3 regions of the Cytobacillus sp. IB215665 genome follow, and region 1 is predicted to be linked to each of the others. Evidence: predicted binding sites of a transcription regulator. Region 1 holds the regulator's gene; each other region holds the start of a gene.
The links. Region 1 encodes LexA, which represses DNA repair genes until DNA is damaged. Its sites were predicted from a motif close to CGAACATATGTTCG; they were not measured.

Region 1 (6,462 bases):
TTTGCCATGACACTAAGAGCAAGGCCAAAATTTCCAACCTGACAGTGATTATGAGCATGATCATCTCTAGTGAAGACTCTTTCAGTTATAGACTTTGCATTCGTTAGAGCTTTTACTTGAATATCGTGCATCTTCAACGGTATAAAATGATCTTCTGACCCTGTTAATATTAATACATCTTGTGTAACGTGTTCTGATTTTAAATGTTCAGCATTGAATTCTAATAATGCCATGCCACCATCTAACGGAGTATCAGTTTTAGTAATGTACATTAAATTATCTGTTCCCCATTTCTCTTGCGGCATCATCTTCATTTTTACATCAGCCATCCAATACATTAATTTAGGGTGTTTGAAAAGCCATAAAGCAAATTTCTCAATTATAGGTGGGGGAATTTTCATGTAGTCGTAGGCTATACTAAGAGCTATAACTCGTTTAATTCTCTGCTCATGCGCAGCTGCTCTAAAACAGAGCCAGCCACCCATGGACACACCTAATAAGGTTACGTTATTTAACTGAAAGTAATCTAGAACTGCTTTCGTTGGTTTTTCCCACTCATAACTAAGTGCTAAGTCAGATTTTTTTAAGGCACCACCTTGCCCTGGACCTTCAAATAAAATGACATCATAGTTTAAATGTACAAAATAGTTTGCCATGGAGTATAGCTCTTCCATAAAGGAATCAAATCCTCCATGAATGACAATCGTTCCTCTGGCATTTTTATTGTTAGAAGGTAGTCTCATCGCAGGTAAGAATACATTTTCGTATGGTATGTTATAACGTTCAATATCATGTTCAACAAACAGGTCATTATAAAACATTTCAATGAATGTATCATAAAGACTTAACTTATCTGGGTCATTCGGATGAGTAAAAAATTCTGCAGCCCTGTAATAAAATGTGCCATTCATTATGCGTTTTTCATCAATAGCTTTTTCAGCCTGCCTTATCATTTCCTTTTTCCAATCTTCTAACTTTTTTATTCTGCTTGCTGCATCTACCATGTCTTCTTTTCGTGTGTATCCCATTGAATACCAGCGATTCATTTGATAGTCTATAATTTTTGTTTTATGAAAATCATGGTATCCTACAGGATAATCAAATTGAGCCATGTAATAACTCTCCTTTTCAAATTAAGCTTGTTATTTTGAAAACTAATTGAAGGCAGAAAGGAATTATAACTTCATCGATGCACAGATGTAGCATTTATTTATCTTACTCCAAATTATCAGGTGGTTAGGTAAAGACTTGAATCTTCAACTACTTTGCTGATGTCAACATGTGATAGTTTTGATCATCACTGATCTGCCAGGCCATTTTTCAGGAAATCAATTAAGTAGTTTAGGCTTGATTCATAGTTGTCAGGCTTTGACATATCAGCTACATCCACAATATTAGTGAACAAGAAGCCAATTAATGATTGGACGAATTCGAGTGGTAGTGTCTGCCTTATTTCACCTTTGTTATAGGATGCTTCAATGAGCTTGTTCATTTGATCATTATCCTGAAAATTATGCCTTGTCAATGCCTTTTCGTATATGTCAGTTCCTTTTTCTTTAATAAAGCTGTTTGCAAAACGGTTAATATCTGGGTATTTATTGGCAAATTGCATTCCAACCTGGATTTGTGTTTTAAATATTGTAAAAATGTCTTTGGAATAATCACTTGGCTTCATAACTTTGACAAGGAATTCTTGCTTTTTATGAATTAACATGTCTATGAGATTTAAGTAAAGATCTTCCTTGTTGTTAAAATGATAGTAAAATGATCCCTTACTCATATTCGCCGTCTTCAATATATGATTTAATGAGGCTTTGTCATAGCCTTTTTCCACAAATTCATTTAATGCTGCTTGCATTAAGTCATCTGAGTGTTCGAATTCTTTATTAAATCCTTGCGTCAATTACATCATCTCCTACAAGTTTTTAATCTTAATAGTTAGCTCTGTCCGTAAACTTTGTTGCTTTAAATCCTTATTCTGAAGATATAGACGTCGTTACTCAATATACATTGTTTTATATGTGAAATGATGGCACGAAATCTAGCTGTATTCGAGTTTGTGTTTTAGTTAAGTAAAACACGCTATGTGGAAATGGCCTAATAGTTAATGCTGCTTCCTTATTATACATAATAGACCGTATGGTCTAGACCGTCAAGTCTAATCCGGGGTAATAAGCATAAAATTAATGGTCATAGTGTGGGAAATATGAGAGCAAGTTACTAAGAAATTCATTGAATGATAAAGTTAAAACTAAAGACTTTTTTCGTGAACTTTGTTTTTTTACTAAAAATGGACAGTGTTATTAGTTTTATAGGAGATCAATAATTAAAAATGTAGAAAAGGTGTCTCGAACACTATATATACGTGTGTATATCTTAAAACTAAAAAGCAGCAACCATTGTGAAAATAGCAAATAAAAATAAGTTGGCAGGGAGCTTACTATATGACGAAAAAATCCTTAGCTCTGACGTTCTAAGCTAAGGATTGGATTATAATATGAGATCGTATGAATACATTAAAAAGCATTGTGGACAGCTAACCTGTATGTTAATCGAACTGATTGGTACAACCTTTTAAAAGTGACTATTTGTCAAAGAGTAGATCATACATTCGTTATGTATCATAATGTTTAATGAATCGTACGATACACCCCGATCACTTTTCCTAATATAGCTACATTACGAAGAATAATAGGTTCTAAAGTTGAGTTTTCTGGCTGAAGTCTTATGTAGTCTTTTTCTTTAAAAAATCTCTTAACTGTTGCCTCATCATCTTCGGTCATTGCAACAACGATATCTCCATTGGAAGCAGTTTGTTGTTGCCGAACAATGACGTGATCCCCATCTAATATACCAGCTTCAATCATGCTATCTCCCATTACTTCAAGCATAAAAACATTTTCGTCAGGAGATACAAGTTTATCAGGAAGAGGGAAGTATTCTTCAACATTTTCAATCGCTGTTATTGGTTGACCAGCTGTTACCTTTCCTATGATTGGCACATTCATTACGTTATTTTTTGGGATTACATCAGCAGGATCTAAATCTAATATTTCAATTGCTCTAGGTTTCGTTGGGTCTCTACGGATTAGTCCCTTACTTTCTAGACGAGATAAATGACCATGAACTGTTGAGCTTGAAGCTAGCCCTACCGCTTCTCCAATTTCTCTAACAGAAGGTGGATATCCCTTTGATTGTACTTCTTGTTTTATGAAATCTAGTATGTCTTGTTGCCTTTTCGATAATTTTGCCATCGTTAGCACCTCATTATAATAATCTTTTCTATTGTTAGCATGTATACCCGTTCATAACATTTAAAAATTAACATCGTCTATTAACACTGTAAGGATATACTAGAAAGATTTTACTTTCATTCATTATAGCACGACTTGTTATGTATAACAAACGTAAGTTCGTAAAAATGTTGACATAAAACATTTGTTCGTATACAATAACTAAAAACGAACATGTATTCTGTTAATCAGGGGGACTTATTATGAAACAATCTAAAATTTACTATATCTTGTTTTTTACTGTTTTTATCGGCTTTGCTTTTGCACTAATTACTTCTTATAAAGATATCGAGAAAAATGATTACATTACTATTAAAGTAGAAGATGGAGATACACTTTGGGATATTGCGTCCGAGTATAGTAACAGTCACGATTTATCAATCAATGACTTTATAAGTTGGGTAGAGGATGTAAATCAAATAGCTCCTGATAGAATTTTTTATGGTGATGAAATTTATATTCCAGTGTTAAAATCAGAAGGTAATAAAATGTATGATACTTATGCTGTTAACAATTAATCGGAGGTAGAAATGGAAAAAGCAATAATATATTGTCGTGTTAGTACAAATAAACAAACACAGGAGACATCGTTAACACGACAAAAGGAAGAATTACTTCAGCTTGCAAACAGTTATCATTTTGATGTGAAGAAAGTGGTAGTAGAAAGAGCAAGTGGATATGACATGGATAGAGATGGCATTTATGAGTTATTGAATGAAATTAAGGAACAGCATATCGATGCCCTTTTAATACAAGATGAGACGAGGCTAGGTAGGGGTAATGCTAGAATAGCTTTGCTGCATTTTATTTTAAAAGAACAAGTTAAAATATACACAGTTCATCATCATGGAGAGTTACAATTGTCTGAAGCTGATTCCATGATGTTGGAAATTGTCAGCATTGTTGAGGAATATCAACGAAAAATACATAATTTAAAAATTAAACGGGGAATGAAACGAGCTATCGAAGAAGGATATAGACCTGAGAGGAATTTAAAAAACATCCATGTAAGCTCAGGTAGAGAAAGAAAGGAAATACCTATTGAGGAAATCATAAGGTTACGACAAAATAATCTCACGTTTTCAGATATAGCGGCAACATTACGTGGTCTTGGATTTGATGTGTCAAAAGCAACGGTACATCGACGTTATAAAGAATATATGCATAATAATTTAGAGTAGATGGCTAACAATAGAATGGAAGAATGCTGTAGTATACAATTTACAATTGTATACTTTTAATACGTTGTTATTGTAAGGAAAATTCGTTAGGCTGTGTTCGTAACTTTGTAACTATTGTTTACAAATTAGTACAAAATAATTTGACTTTACATGTTAGTCATCGTTGTAGAGATGAAAAGATGCCTCAACCTTTAGTTGAGTCTTAATACGAAAAACAATAATCAATGTGAAAACAGCCTTTCGTAAACTTTTGTTGCTATTATAATAACAAGAAGACAGAAAGACGGAGTTTCGTCGGATCCCCAAAATTATAAGTAGTAGAAAAGGTACCACAAAAGTTAGGTGTATACGTGCTTAAATCATAGTCTGAAAAGCAACAATCTTTATGAAATTAAACTATTAAAATGGCACTTTTGGCAATATCATTGTATTCAAGTTTAGTGGAAGGTTAGATCGTATTATAATATTGACATTATTTTCAGCGAAGAAAAGATGGGGTTAATGCTAATTGCATAAGTCTTTAGTTTTTTGTACTAAAACAAAACCGTTGAAAATGAAGCTCTCTTCTTGTAATATGTACAGAACATAATATTCTATTGTATAGAAAGGAAGCATTTACGTGTTATCAAATGAAAAAATTAATCGCATTAACTATTTGTCAAAAAAATCAAAATCATCTGGGTTAACGGATGAAGAAAAACGTGAACAACAGGATTTACGCAAGGAATATATTCAATCGTTTCGTAATTCGATGGAAAATACTTTACATTCAGTAAAAGTAGTAGATAAAGAAGGAAATGATGTTACGCCTACAAAATTAAAAAAGAGTAAGAATAGCCGTTTTCATTAAGGCTTAATTTTACAATCTTTCTAAATTATAGGCTGAATGAAGGAAGTTTAAGGATACATCATAGTATGTATCGTTTTTTGTACATACTATGATAAGATGTTTTCTTGAACAAAATGTATCTTTTTTTCACAATGTATGTACATTTGTTCATTTTGAATATATGATATGTACTATAATGATTGAAAGGGTGGTATTTTATGTCACTTAATATTGATGATTTATCTATTGCTGCAATCAGAACTTTATCGATTGATGCAATTGAGAAAGCTAACTCAGGACATCCTGGCATGCCGATGGGAGCTGCTCCTATGGCATATACGTTGTGGACTAAATATATGAACCACAACCCGTCTAATCCTCAATGGTTTAATCGTGATCGCTTTGTATTATCAGCTGGGCACGGATCAATGCTATTATATAGCTTATTACATTTAAGTGGTTATGACGTAACGATGGATGATATTAAAAACTTCCGTCAATGGGGAAGCAAAACACCAGGACACCCAGAATTTGGGCATACTGCTGGAGTAGAAGCAACAACAGGGCCACTTGGTCAAGGTATCGCGATGGCTGTTGGTATGGCTATGGCTGAAAGACATATGGCATCTACATATAATAAAGATACATTTAATGTTGTAGACCACTACACGTATACAATTTGTGGTGACGGTGACTTAATGGAAGGTGTATCAGCTGAGGCAGCATCGCTCGCAGGTCACCTTAAGCTAGGACGTCTAGTTGTGTTATATGATTCCAACGATATATCTTTAGACGGCGACCTCGATAAGTCATTCTCTGAAAGTATCAAAAACCGTTACCAATCATACGGCTGGCAGTATATTCGTGTTGAAGATGGTAATGATATACAAGAATTATCGCAAGCTATTGAAGAAGCAAAGGGTGATACTGACCATCCAACGATGATTGAGATTAAAACAGTCATTGGCTACGGAGCACCTAATAAGTCAGGTAAGTCAGCAGTACACGGATCGCCACTAGGTGCAGATGAGTTAAAATTAACGAAAGAGGCCTACAACTGGACATTTGAAGAAGATTTCCATGTACCGTCTGAAGTGTACGACAATTTCTCTGCTACTGTGAAGGATGCTGGTAGTAAAAAAGAAGATGAATGGAACCA
Region 2 (6,462 bases), on a different contig from region 1:
TTTCATCACATTCTATCTCTACAATTAGATTTTTTCCAGCCACAACCATTATTTCTATTTTATCAAATTAAAAATAAAAACAATTTTTGAGCATTCGTTTCCATGCCTCTTAAAGCTAAAGTTATAGGCTGTATTATACCGTTTCAAGTAAAACTAACAGCTACTTCTCCCTCTCCTGTTGGATTGTCTTGATTTTTAATTAATACGACCTCTCCATGAAATCCAACTGCTCTAACGTGGTATACTTCCACCATATTATTTGACATACTATCTAAGCTCTAAGCCATGACAAAGACAGTCGCATTGCGTTACGTTTTCAACTGTACTCCCCTAACCTATACTGCCCCTTTTTAATTCCATCACAAGTTACATTTACATCCAGATTCTCACCAGTCTTAATATTCACCTCTATATTAGTTACATTTAACAACGAAAAAACTTTGCTAGTGTTTCGAGTAAATAAATCTAATGTTATAAGCTGGGTGAAATTACCTTTAGTCAATGTCAGCGGTTTAACTTCATCTATAGAAAAAGCCAATACAGACGCGAAGGAAATTAAGAAAATACCCCGAATTACTCTGTTTAAGAGCAAATATCTTATCAGTAAGTTATTTATAACGTCTTATCGAAATACAAACGATCGCCCTTGAAGAATATTTCGTCTGAGGGTGATTTGTTAAGTTGAAACTACGGATTAGTGCTAGGCAGCGACGGACTTATACATCTATCGATGAGTTTATAAGAATAGATACCTAAACAATCTCCTCCCCCATCACTCATGCAGGTTACTGTGACATTAGTAACATTTGTATATGCAATACCTAGAGTATTGGTACTATCTGGATCATTTGGAAGAGGAATATCTAGTACAACATCTACACCGTTTGTCGTGATAGTAACACTAAGGCCACAGGCAGAATCCTCTCCTATAGAAATTTCTCCAGACAATAGACCTCTAAAGTTCCCACCAAAGATCGGCATAGATTGACCACAAGTAAGGTTTATGTTACCATTTCGTGAATCAATTTCCATCGGACAATCGCAGCAAGCTATCTTTTCCGTACTGACCGTCTTAGTACTTCCGCAACAGGAGGATTTTGAAACATAGGCACCCATAAAAGAACCTCTTTTCATAATTTGTTTGGAGTATTGTATGCAAAGTTATATATTTTTGATTAGACGGGTACGTAAAAATTCTTAGGTGAACTGACGTCAACAAGTAAACTGCAACGTACAGCGATCACCGTTATTTTATCTGTAACAATGTAGTATAGAAATTGAGGTATATAAAAACTATTTAACCCACCTTTCACACATGAAATTTAATAAAACACAACATCCAATATGTTGGTTACTCAAAAAAATCCCTAGATAATTCTAGGGATTAGAAAAATGAAAAAAAGAAATATGGTTATGTACAACCACGATCTAATTTATCACATAATTGTAAATATATAGTTTTGTATTTTTGGATTTATTGTGAACTTTTTTAATTTTAGGTAATTGTTATTTTAACTTTTGTGCCCAAAGAATCTCAAACATAATTATTCTTGTTTTCACACTTCAGTTATCGTTCTGCCTCATAGGTATAAATACATTTCTTATATTATGTACTATTATCTACACATAAGAGCTTAATGAGACATACTATAAATTTGATATTTATATTAATATATTGAGAGGATGAAAAATTATGGCTCATAATTGTACTTTTTTAAGTTTGTTCACTTTAGCATTCTGTGATTCTTGTAAAACGGATTATGATATTGCGGATAAAGTTGAAGGTGCCATTAATAGTTTAACCGACGTTGATATTGCTAAGCAATTTGAGAGAATGCTTGAGATTAGTGATGCAACAGACGATGCAAATTGCAGATTTCTTAGTTTATTCACTTTAGTATTCTGCGACTGTAAAGAAGAAGATCCTAAACCTAAACCACCTTGGGTTAAGTAAATATATATCTATCGCTATTCTTTACTATTGAAAGAGTACTCAAATTCGGGTATTCTTTCATTTTGTCTAACATTTTTATCTTGATTTGAGACAAAATTTACATTTCTTTATCGAACTATATAATAGTTGAACTACTCACCACTTAGCTTCGCTTGAAGTGGGAGATTCCTACGAACACTATAGCGTAACCGCAAGTTATTTAGCAGGCTCTACGGGTAGTCCCTAGCCTGAAAGCAAAGCTTGTACGTTTACTCACACGCTCCCTACTTTAGCTTGGTTTTCGCAACTTCGGCGAGCGTGGGCGATGGAACGTTGAAGATTTTACGTTGCAGACGAATTCCTACAACAACCTCATATCTTCAGTTTTCAAAGAGCAATCTGTACAAGTATATTCTACCAATAGTTTTGGCTGACGCCAACCGACATTCATCTCACATCTACTCATTGGGCTTCGCCCTTCTCATTCCTTGAGGTGAGAGTCTTCTGCCGGAAAAAGATAAATGTAAAATTTTCACCCTCCTACTCATATGAATACGAGTAATTAAGTTGGAAATTCCTATCCGAGTACAAAATAAGTTATTCCCAATCATTTGTGAGGGCAGATAACTAGATTTTTTATAACTTATTTCTTTACTACACGAACATATTTTCGTATATAATAAGTATAGAGGTGATACGTTTGAAAGATCGAGGAATTATGAAATGGATGCCCGCATTTATACAACCTGAACATATGAAGATAATGAAAGAAGCAAAGGCTGATTATTATAAGGTGCGAAAGCCTGTTTTAGATGAGCATGAGATAGAGGAAATTAATAGTACCGTCCTAGAAGCTATGGAGTTTACACAAGAAGTGACTGTGACATATTTTGAGAACGGGGCTTTTAAGCCATGTATGGGATATATTCATTTTATAGATCAATTCCATAGGCATATTAGAGTAACCGATAAATTTGATGAAATACATATAATTAAATTTGAAAACATTATAAATGTACAAATAATATAACAATCATCATGATGTACCTAACAGAGTATATTCAAAAAAAATCTAACTATAAGGGTACATTTTATTTTGAGTAAGGATGTTCTTTTTAAATGACTGTTTTCGCATTAATTGTTTCTTTTCGTAATAAGAGCTAAACACGTACACAACTAGAGCTTGTAGCACCTTTTCTTCTGTACAACAATGAATAACATGTCAAATCACTTTTTTGTATAACATTAGCAGCACAGTTTACGAAAAGAGCCTTTCATAATTAGATTAAAACAGTTTGATTTGGTGCTAAAATGTAATTTGATATTATATTTTTAGAAATACAAATAGTAAACGTAATTCCAACACCAGCTGCAACTCCCTATCAATATTGTTTAGGATAAGATTGGAACGAGCTTTGGATTTCAAAAACAGCAGTTATAGTTCACTATAGAAATTGGCTAAGAATTGATCGGGAATTTATAACTATTCAACACATTTGTATCAAAAAAACTATAAAAAAAGCCGCCGATCAATTTCAGACGGCTTTTTTACCTTGCTTATAAGTACTTTAATATTTGTTCATATTCTCCTTTATCAATTTCCCCTTGAACATAACGTAGTTTTAATACATCTAATGGATTATTGACTTCTATGATTTTGTTTCCCTGTTTTAATAACAGTTAGCAAATCCAAAATTATGTTTTTGGCCATTGTTATTAATTAGATTAAATCACTCGTTTTCTAAAGATAGTAAAATATTATAATAGATAGTACTAGGTTTAACACCCGATCTCACCGCTTTACAGCTTAATAGTTTGTAAAATAGTTTGGAGTTCCTCATGTGTAATCTCACCTCGAGCATAACGCAACTTTGCAACCTCTTCTGCATCAATGGCTGTTGCATCCTGTTGATTATAAGGTGAAGCGGTTGTTTGTTGTTTCTTTTGATTTTTAAATATTAGAAGTAAAACTACTGTGATAAGACTCACCACAATAATTGTCATAAAAGAACTATTAAACATCATATCAAACTGGTTGAACCCTGATGTCATTCCATTATATCCATAAAACCCTCCATTACTACCTCCAAAGGATCCCATTTGTCCACCATTCATCATATTCGTTTCTCCTTTCCAATTTGTATAGTTTATAATAATTCTATTAATTTTTGATATTCTTCTGTAGAAATTTGACCTGATGCATATCTATAATCGACTACATCTTTAAGACCGTTAGTGCTGTTGGCTCTTTTTGATGGTATATTGCTTAAAAGCTTTTGTAGTTCACCAGTTTTATACAGATAAAAACTAATAGCCAAAATAAGTAATAAAAACATAGTATCATTCCTCCAATAATTATATTTTCGAACTTTTGCAGGTTAAAAGTAATTGACCTGCTATTATTAATGCAAACTCATTCCTCACTTATAGAATCTTTTTCTTGATTTGTTCAAATTCTTCATAGGTAATTTCACCTGCTGCAAGTCTAGACTTGGCAATTTCTATTGCATTAGAACTTGTTGCTGACGGATTTCTTTTTTTGGCAACCGGATATTGATTATTAATTACTAAATATATAAGATAGCCAATGATTAAAAAACCCAATATCATCATGAATGATCCTCCTCCATATCTTTGAGTATTTGACTTATTGATTTTTCTGTATTAACAGTATAGTGAAACATCTAATTGCCTCCTTGTTTTTTGTGTAAAATATGAAATTGTTTTCTTTACTTGCTCTTATTATAAGCAAAACTTGTAAAGATCTTATGAGCAACTTATGTGGAAGTTATGTAGGTTTAATTACTATTAACAAAAATGAAAGGAGCACGAATAAAAACAAAAAAAATTAAGTCAGTTGACTTAATCTCCTATTTCTATATTAGTACACATATTTAATACTAGTTTTTAAACTTACTGGACCTTAATGATTAAAAAATGATTTCTGAAAACTTTCAACTCTAAAATTTATTTTCAGGTGTTGTTATTAACTTTCTAACAATCCTGTAAATTTATATTATCCAAAGTTTTTCGGTTTATATCCATCATCTTTCCTACTATTTCATTCTCACTTCTTACATGTTTCAACAGGATAATTTCCCCATCCACATTACAGACTCTGCCCATTTTTTAGTCCTTTTACAGGATCAGTTATAGAGCAATATACACAAGTTGCTATAACATAATTAAAAGCACTGTCAGAAAAATCCATCTGTAGCGCATCCATTTCATCTAGCGTTAATTGATATGGTAGAGAAAGAGTATTTAGCTTCTTCTAGAACGTTTCCTTTTACATTTTTGAGTAAACCTTCCCTCCAACTCTCCTTTATCATCCTATCTATGGAATCGTATATCCCGAATATAACTCTCTTAATCGTTTCAGTCTTCATATCGATTCTCTCCTAGAAATATATTGGAGTAAATTTTGTTACTTAAAAAATTAAAAATTCAGAGCCACTATAGACAAAAGGAGTAAACTTGACGATATTGACCTTACTTTGTTGGGAACTGTATTTCTACAGTTGTCCCAACGTTTAATTGACTTGTAATTTTAATATCTCCTTGGTGTGCATCTACTAGCGCCTTGACAATTGATAACCCAATTCCCACTCCTCCCGTTTTCCGATCACGAGATTTATCACCTCGATAGAACCTTTCAAATAAGAATGGAAGGTCAACCTCACTTATTCCTTCTCCTTCATCTTTAATTATGAAAGCAATTTGATCAAGATTTACTTCTATATGAATAGAAACTGTTTTTCCTTGTGGTGTATATTGTAGGGCATTGTTCACTACATTAGTTAAGATTTGAATGATTTTATCACGATCTCCTGTAAACCATAATGGTTCTTCAGGCGATTCAATTTTTAAATCCACTCCTTTTTTCATAAATAATGGACTGAATTGATTTTTTATAAAAAATAAGAGTTTTTCAATCTCGATCTTTGTTTTATCTAATCTAATTTGTGGATTTTCCGCCGCTATTAATGTTTCTAATTCATTGACTAGACGAACTAACCTCATAAGTTCCTCATGACATTGCTCTAACCTCTTTAAGTCAGGCTCCCATACACCATCTTGAAATGCTTCAATATGACTTCTTAACGTTGCTAGTGGTGTTCTAAGCTCATGTGCAAAATTAGCTGTAAATTGTCTTCTTAGTAATTCCTCTTTCGCTAAAGATTCTGCAAGCTGGTTAAAAGACTCTCCTAAAGGCTTCATTTCATATGTCAATTCTTGAATAGGCATTCGTGTTCGCCATTGGTGATTGCGCAATTCAATAATTGCATTTTTCAACTTCTTAAACCCTAGTGTTAAACGATTTGAAAATAATAAACTAAATAGGATTGATAGCACAACAGTAACTAATAATGCAAGGATAATATTTCTTTTTATTGATTTCAAAAAGATAAAATCCTCACCCATTAATTTTTCCGGGTAGAAAACTGTTAGATTCCCGATTGGTATATTACCTTTTGTTAATTGGTATGAAGCTGATCTATAATCACTAGAGTCAATTGATGAATGCA
Region 3 (6,462 bases), on a different contig from region 1:
CCCATACACAGAAGTTGTTCGTGACTTCGATGAACTGCTTGAAGACGAAGCAATTGATCTTGTTATCATTACTACCGCTAATGAGCTCCACTATCCTATGGTAAAGAAAGCCTTGCTGAAAAATAAACACGTGGTCGTCGAAAAACCTTTTACGATTTCCTCTGAAGAAGCAACACAATTAGCTAAACTAGCAAACAAACAAAATCGAGTGTTAAGTGTCTATCACAATCGTCGCTTTGATGGTGATTTTTTAACTATAAACCAGATCATTCAACAAAATCTACTTGGTCATATCGTCGAATTTGAGTCACACTACGATCGTTACCGAAATTTTTTAAAAGGCTCCTGGCGAGAAGACAATAGACCAGGATCAGGTATTTTGTATGATTTAGGCTCTCACTTAATCGACCAAGCAATCACATTATTCGGGTATCCTCATACTGTGACTGCTGATGTGCGAATTCAACGACCTATTGCTCAAACCGTTGATTCCTTCGATCTCAAATTAGATTACGATAACCTCAAGGTTTTACTAAAAGCTAGCATGTTAGTAAGGGAACCAGGACCTCGTTTTGTCATTCACGGCACAAACGGTTCTTTTGTTAAATATGGGATGGATCCACAAGAGGAACAATTAAAAAATGGCATGATGCCTACAAATATGATGTATGGAATAGAAAAGGTAGAGCATTGGGCCACCCTAAACACTGACCTTAAAGACCTACATTACAAAGGGAAAATTGAAACAATGAAGGGAAATTACATGAATTTCTACAATAATATTTATGATGCAATTGTAAATGACATGCCACTAATGGTAACCGGTGAGCAAGCATGTAATACTATCCGCATAATTGAGTTAGCGATGCAAAGTTCCGAAGAGGGTAGAAGTATACCTTTTACACCTCAATTAGTTTAATTCATACCCTCTATAGCGCTATTTATCGTTTATTCTCGAAAATCTTTTCTATACGTTCTTTTTTAGTATTTTTCATTTACAAAGGCTGAATGTCTACAATATTAACAAGCTGTACATCATGGATTTTTTCAACCAAATCTATGATGCGTACAGTTTTGTTAATGTGGTCTATAAAATGAATATTACCTTCAACATTATTTATCGCATGATTTTGATAATAGGAAAAAGATAATGTTTGATTTCCAGCTATACCGATATGAATCATTTCATTCAACTCTTCTAGCCGCTGCTCATCTAGCAAAGGCTTTGATGCTCTATGCTGATTTTTTTCTAACTCCCTTAACAGCTTTGTATGTTCAGGGAGCATCATTGATACCCATTTAATTGTTCCACGGTCTCGAATCACTTTTATCACTCTCCTTTTAAACTAGGTACAGCGCCTTCATTTGTAATGCTTCCAATGCTTGTCGAGAGGAGTCATGGATGACGACATTCCTCCGTTGCCCATAGGAAGTGGGCTGGTTTTAGGGGGAATTGGGTCGGCTCGCTTTTCCTTTTGTCCAGCTACAGCGCCTATCTCCTCGAGTCACTTCTCCATTACACCTAAAGGCAAAGAACGCCTTCATTTGTAATGCTTCCAGTGCTTGTCGGAGATGACCAAGGCACTTCCGCTTTTCCTTTTGTCCAGCTACAGCGCCTATCTCCTCGAGTCACTTCTCCATTACACCTAAAGGCAAAGAACGCCTTCATTTGTAATGCTTCCAGTGCTTGTCGGAGATGACCAAGGCACTTCCGCTTTTCCTATTGCTTATGGCCTCCTACTAGTGTGCTGCGGTGACGGGCTGTCCCTGCATTCGTATATGAAACTGCTCGCAAAATTGCATTTGAGCCGTATTTCCTCCTAATTTCATCCATACAGTAGCCGAGTGCTTGCTGCTTCGGTTTATTCATTTCAAACAGTGATAGTTGCATATTTAGATCATCCTCAATATTAGACAGTGCAATTGAGATTTTTCGTACTGTTTTATTTGTATAATGCTTTTGAAATAGCTCAATACAAACATTGTAAATGTCCATTGTAATATTTGTTGGTTCTTCAATTGTTTTTGAACGATAAAATCCGCCACCAAATTCATCTTTACTATATCCAATACCAAGACTAACCGTTCTTCCGACCTTTTTAGCTGCGCGAGTTCTTCTTGCCACCTCCTCACACATTTCTAATATTACTCGCTTTACATCTGTCGGATCTGGATAATCTCGTAATAAAATTTGACTTTTTCCAAAGCTAATTTGTCCTTGTAGGAAGGGTGCCCCAAGCTCTGAAAAGTCAACACCCCACGCGTGATAATATAGCTGATTTCCCATAATACCAAACTTTTGTTCAAGTTGTTTGAGGGAATAATTAGCAAGCTGCCCTACTGAGAATATTCCTATCCTGTTTAATCTTTTTTCCATTTTCCCACCAATTCCCCACATTTGACTAAGTGGTGAAAGCGGCCAAAGTTTTGTTTTCACATCATCATATGTCCATCGGGAAATCCCTGTTTTTTTCGCCTCTAAATCCAAGCATAATTTTGCCATAAGCATATTTGGTCCTATACCAATTGCACACGGAACTTCATATTCTCTCTCTATATCTTTTTTTAATTTTTGAGCTGTCGTTTCTGCATCACCCCATAGCTTCTCAGTACCATCCACTTGTAAAAAACTCTCATCAACGCTATACGTATGAACTGCTTCTCCCGGCACATAGCGCTGAAATAACTTAGTAAGTTCCATTGATATACGTAAGTATGTGCGCATCTTTGGATTGACGATTACAATTCGCGGGTCCTTAGGAATTTCAAATAAACGCGACCCTGTTCTAATACCAAATTCCTTCTTCAAGCGTGGTGAAGCTGCTAAAACAACACTCCCCTGTCTTTCTGTATCACCAACAACCGCTAAGTAGCATGTAAGTGGATCTAAATTCAATAGTACTGCTGCACAACTTGCAAAAAAGCTTTTCATATCAATACATAAGATGTTATGGTGAGGCATTTTGCTATAATCGATCAAATATAACACCCCTAAAGGAATATATGTTCGTATTATTATTATATTCAATATCTTAACCGAATATACGTTCGTTATCAATTGCAAATTGTTTCCAATAAGATATACTAAAATACCCAATGTTCGGTGACAAACACTGAAGCCACACAATGAAGGTGTTTTATTGTTTGAAAAGTGCTATTGTTAGATACTTCAGAAGACCCTTTGCTTAAACTTTGTTGCTTTTTTCACTTAAATTTGAGTAACTGATGTGTATAGTTTTTATAGGAGAAAAGATGCCACTTATTACTTGTAGCAATTAATGTGAAAATACCAGGGATTTATTCCACATAATTTTTTTTACAAATTATTCTTTTATTACTAAAGTATACATGTTATAATTTTGATTGATTAATCAATCAATGAATGTGAGGTCTAATTATGTCTAAACAATTATCTAAGAAGGAACAACTACGTGAAGAAAAACGACAAAGAATTTTACATGCAGCTATCACCCTCTTCTCGAAAAATGGCTATTCAGAAACAACGATTGCAGCTGTCGCCAAAGGTTCGGAAGTGAGTTTCGGAACTGTATTTACATATTTTCCAAATAAGGAGCAACTATTTGAGGCCGCGGTATTAGAACCGTTAAATGAAATCAAGCCGCTGTTTTTATGTCAAATTAACAAGGGTCAAACTCCCTTAGAACATCTTAAACAAATGGTTAAAGAGCATGTTATTACCTTTTCTCAAAAGGAAACCCATTTACGCTTAGTTCAGTATGTATTAGGGCAACATGAAAGGTTTCCAAAAATATTCGAGCAATTAGATTCTTTTTTCCATGACGTCATCGAAGCACTGGAGCCAATCATTATAGAAGGACAAAAACAAGGTGAGCTGCATACGTTGAATCCTGAAATCGTAGCAACATCTTATTTCCAATTTTTAAATGGGATTCGTGTAACAATTATTGATCCCCCTGACGGAATTATATGGAAGGCTCTTATCCCACAGGCGTTGCTCCTTTTTGCACCAGTAAATTCAAAGGATATTTACGATAGCACCCTCAATGAATAAAATGCTAATTTTAAAGGAAGGAGATTGAAAGATGAAAACAAACTTATTCAGCCCACTTAAAAACAAGCAGTTTAGAGCGTTATTTTCTGCACAAGTCGTATCAGATTTAGGAACATTGTTCGATTTAACTGCCCTTTTCGCTTTGTTTGCCTACCATTGGGAGCTAGGTCCTTATTATCTAGCATTATTGTCAATTGCATTTGGCTTACCGTGGGTTTTATTCGGTCCAGTCGCTGGAGTGTTTGCTGATCGACTTCCTCAGAAATTAGTCATGATTACTAGTGACCTCATCCGAGCCTTAGTTGTTTTTTGCTTAGTATTTGCCCCGAATGCTTATGTCGTCATTATTCTCGTAGCTATAAAAGGCTTTTTTAATGCATTATTTGATCCAGCAAAACAAAGTGCGATTAAACAAATTGTTCCAGATGATATGCTTCTTCAAGCAAATGCACTAAGTCAGCTGTCACTCAATCTTTCTAGGGTGCTTGGTCCTTCTCTTGGTGCGATTGTTTTAGCTATTTCAACTCCACAAACTGCATTTGTACTTGATTCAATTACATTTTTGCTTTCAGCAGTATTTTTACTAAAACTACCAAAAATGAGGCACAGCCGAGTAGAAGAAAAGGGTCATGAAAAACAAACGATGAATTCATTACAAACTTTCATTAACGAGTTAAAAGAAGGTCTGCAATATGTCGTTACAAACAAATTATTAATATTCTTAATTTCTTTTAACGGAGCTGTATTTTTCATCATTTTCCTATTCGATAGTATAGGTGTTCTGTTAGCAAAAAGCTTCGGCTTCAGTGAATCAATTTATGCTATTTTTAGCAGTGTTATCGGACTTGGAAGTATCATTGGTTCAATTATCATTAGTCGTCTAGGTAAAAGAATTAATGAGAAAGTATTGATGTGTTCCTCTGCTGTGTTGTTAGGTGTGTTAATTACACTAAACGGAGTGGGCGGTATAGGGTATATCCCCCCTTCATTACTGTTTTGGCTGTTGATATGGCTAATGATTGGAATATGTGTAGCAGTGATTACCATATGTTATGGCTACTTACTTCAAAAAACGACCCCGCAGCATGTCATGGGCCGGGTTTCCAGTATAGGTAACGCCATCATTAATGCATTTATCGTCATTTCTCCAGCATTGGGAGCTTTAATAGCAAGTATAATCGGAGTTGGGGGTGTATTTTTAATAGCTGGAATTGCAATGATTTTACTTGGAGGAATTGTAAGCTTCTCCATGCGAGGCCAACAAACAACAAGTATAAGTGCTTCACGAACCAAGGCTCATTCATAACTAAAGACTTTTCATACCAAATTAGAACAGCTAGAAGTGGTTTTATAAGATGATAAAGAATAGAAGATAGCAGAAATTTTAGTTATCTGCATGTAAATTGTTTTATAAAAATCAACAACCTTTATGAAAAAAATTACATCATATTTAACAGGAGGGATATTCATGTTTTTCGAGGAAAAAGTAATTACAGGAAGTCCAAGTGAGTTTATGGAAGTTCGTCATGTAAAGATAAAAGGTTCAAATTTTGATATTGGAAAGAAGCTAGCTGAGATTGCGTATAATAATCATCGTGCCCTACCTTACCCCGCAACTACCAAATACAAATATCAGCTAGAATATTTTAAAAATAATTATCCTATCTTACTTGACCGAATACAAGGAGCGACTGATTATTTCAGTAATGTAAACGTTGAAGACAATAGCTATGATTTTTCTTCCTTCGTTTATTCGTCTGGATTACCTGGCTGTTCAGTTGTATTTTACCCTCCAACAACTACACAAAATGGAAGTCCAGTCGTAAGTCGTAACTTCGACTTTGCAACTGGAACTATAACTGGAGGAATACCAGCTGATGACGAAAAACCAGCTTTTGCAAATCCTTACATTCTTGAACTGCATCCAGACGAAGGCTATTCTTCTTTATGTGTGTCGGGATATGATATGCTAAGTGGAGTACTTGATGGAATAAACTCAGAAGGCCTTGTTGTTACGTTATTAGCTGATGATGATGCGATTTCTCATTACCCTATAGAACCAACCTATCAACCTCAAGTTGGTTTGAATGAATTACAAATACTAAGACTGTTATTAGATACATGTGCCAACATTGAAGAGGCAAAGAAAGCACTGTATATGAATAAACACTATTATACTCTCTATCCCTTGCACTTCCTCATCGCAGATAAACATGGCAACTCATTTGTTTGGGAACAATCTCACGGACGTAATAAAGAATTTATTTTTGATGGTGATAAGAACCATCCCCAAGTAGTTACTAATTTCCCATTGTACAAGTATCAATCCGAGTCACAATTTCCCGATACTGATGATCGATTATCTATGTATAACCGGTTCTGTAATATAAAAGAAAATGTCAAGAGAAATAAAGCCCCTTATTCCATAG

Region 2: a site for LexA is predicted at 2,593-2,606, ahead of SLH52_RS22900 (YolD-like family protein). Genes of this name have one in related genera too.
Region 3: a site for LexA is predicted at 3,038-3,051, ahead of SLH52_RS04190 (DNA polymerase thumb domain-containing protein). Genes of this name have one in related genera too.

The regions. Positions count from the first base shown of each region.
Region 1 covers NZ_JAXBME010000016.1:77,527-83,988, reverse strand. Annotated here, with positions in the region: gene SLH52_RS17515 (alpha/beta fold hydrolase) at 1-1,112, opposite strand, end outside; gene SLH52_RS17510 (TetR/AcrR family transcriptional regulator) at 1,298-1,903, opposite strand; gene lexA (transcriptional repressor LexA) at 2,631-3,254, opposite strand; gene SLH52_RS17500 (LysM peptidoglycan-binding domain-containing protein) at 3,497-3,811, shown strand; gene SLH52_RS17495 (recombinase family protein) at 3,824-4,474, shown strand; gene SLH52_RS17490 (DUF896 domain-containing protein) at 5,094-5,324, shown strand; gene tkt (transketolase) at 5,522-6,462, shown strand, end outside.
Region 2 covers NZ_JAXBME010000033.1:10,830-17,291, forward strand. Annotated here, with positions in the region: gene SLH52_RS22885 (hypothetical protein) at 144-266, opposite strand; gene SLH52_RS22890 (hypothetical protein) at 688-1,116, opposite strand; gene SLH52_RS22895 (hypothetical protein) at 1,694-1,954, shown strand; gene SLH52_RS22900 (YolD-like family protein) at 2,634-2,963, shown strand; gene SLH52_RS22905 (hypothetical protein) at 3,734-4,051, opposite strand; gene SLH52_RS22910 (hypothetical protein) at 4,081-4,269, opposite strand; gene SLH52_RS22915 (SHOCT domain-containing protein) at 4,358-4,546, opposite strand; gene SLH52_RS22920 (hypothetical protein) at 5,161-5,322, opposite strand; gene SLH52_RS22925 (sensor histidine kinase) at 5,426-6,462, opposite strand, start outside.
Region 3 covers NZ_JAXBME010000002.1:458,398-464,859, reverse strand. Annotated here, with positions in the region: gene SLH52_RS04200 (oxidoreductase) at 1-919, shown strand, start outside; gene SLH52_RS04195 (YolD-like family protein) at 996-1,325, opposite strand; gene SLH52_RS04190 (DNA polymerase thumb domain-containing protein) at 1,721-2,980, opposite strand; gene SLH52_RS04185 (TetR/AcrR family transcriptional regulator) at 3,398-4,033, shown strand; gene SLH52_RS04180 (MFS transporter) at 4,065-5,339, shown strand; gene SLH52_RS04175 (C45 family peptidase) at 5,502-6,462, shown strand, end outside.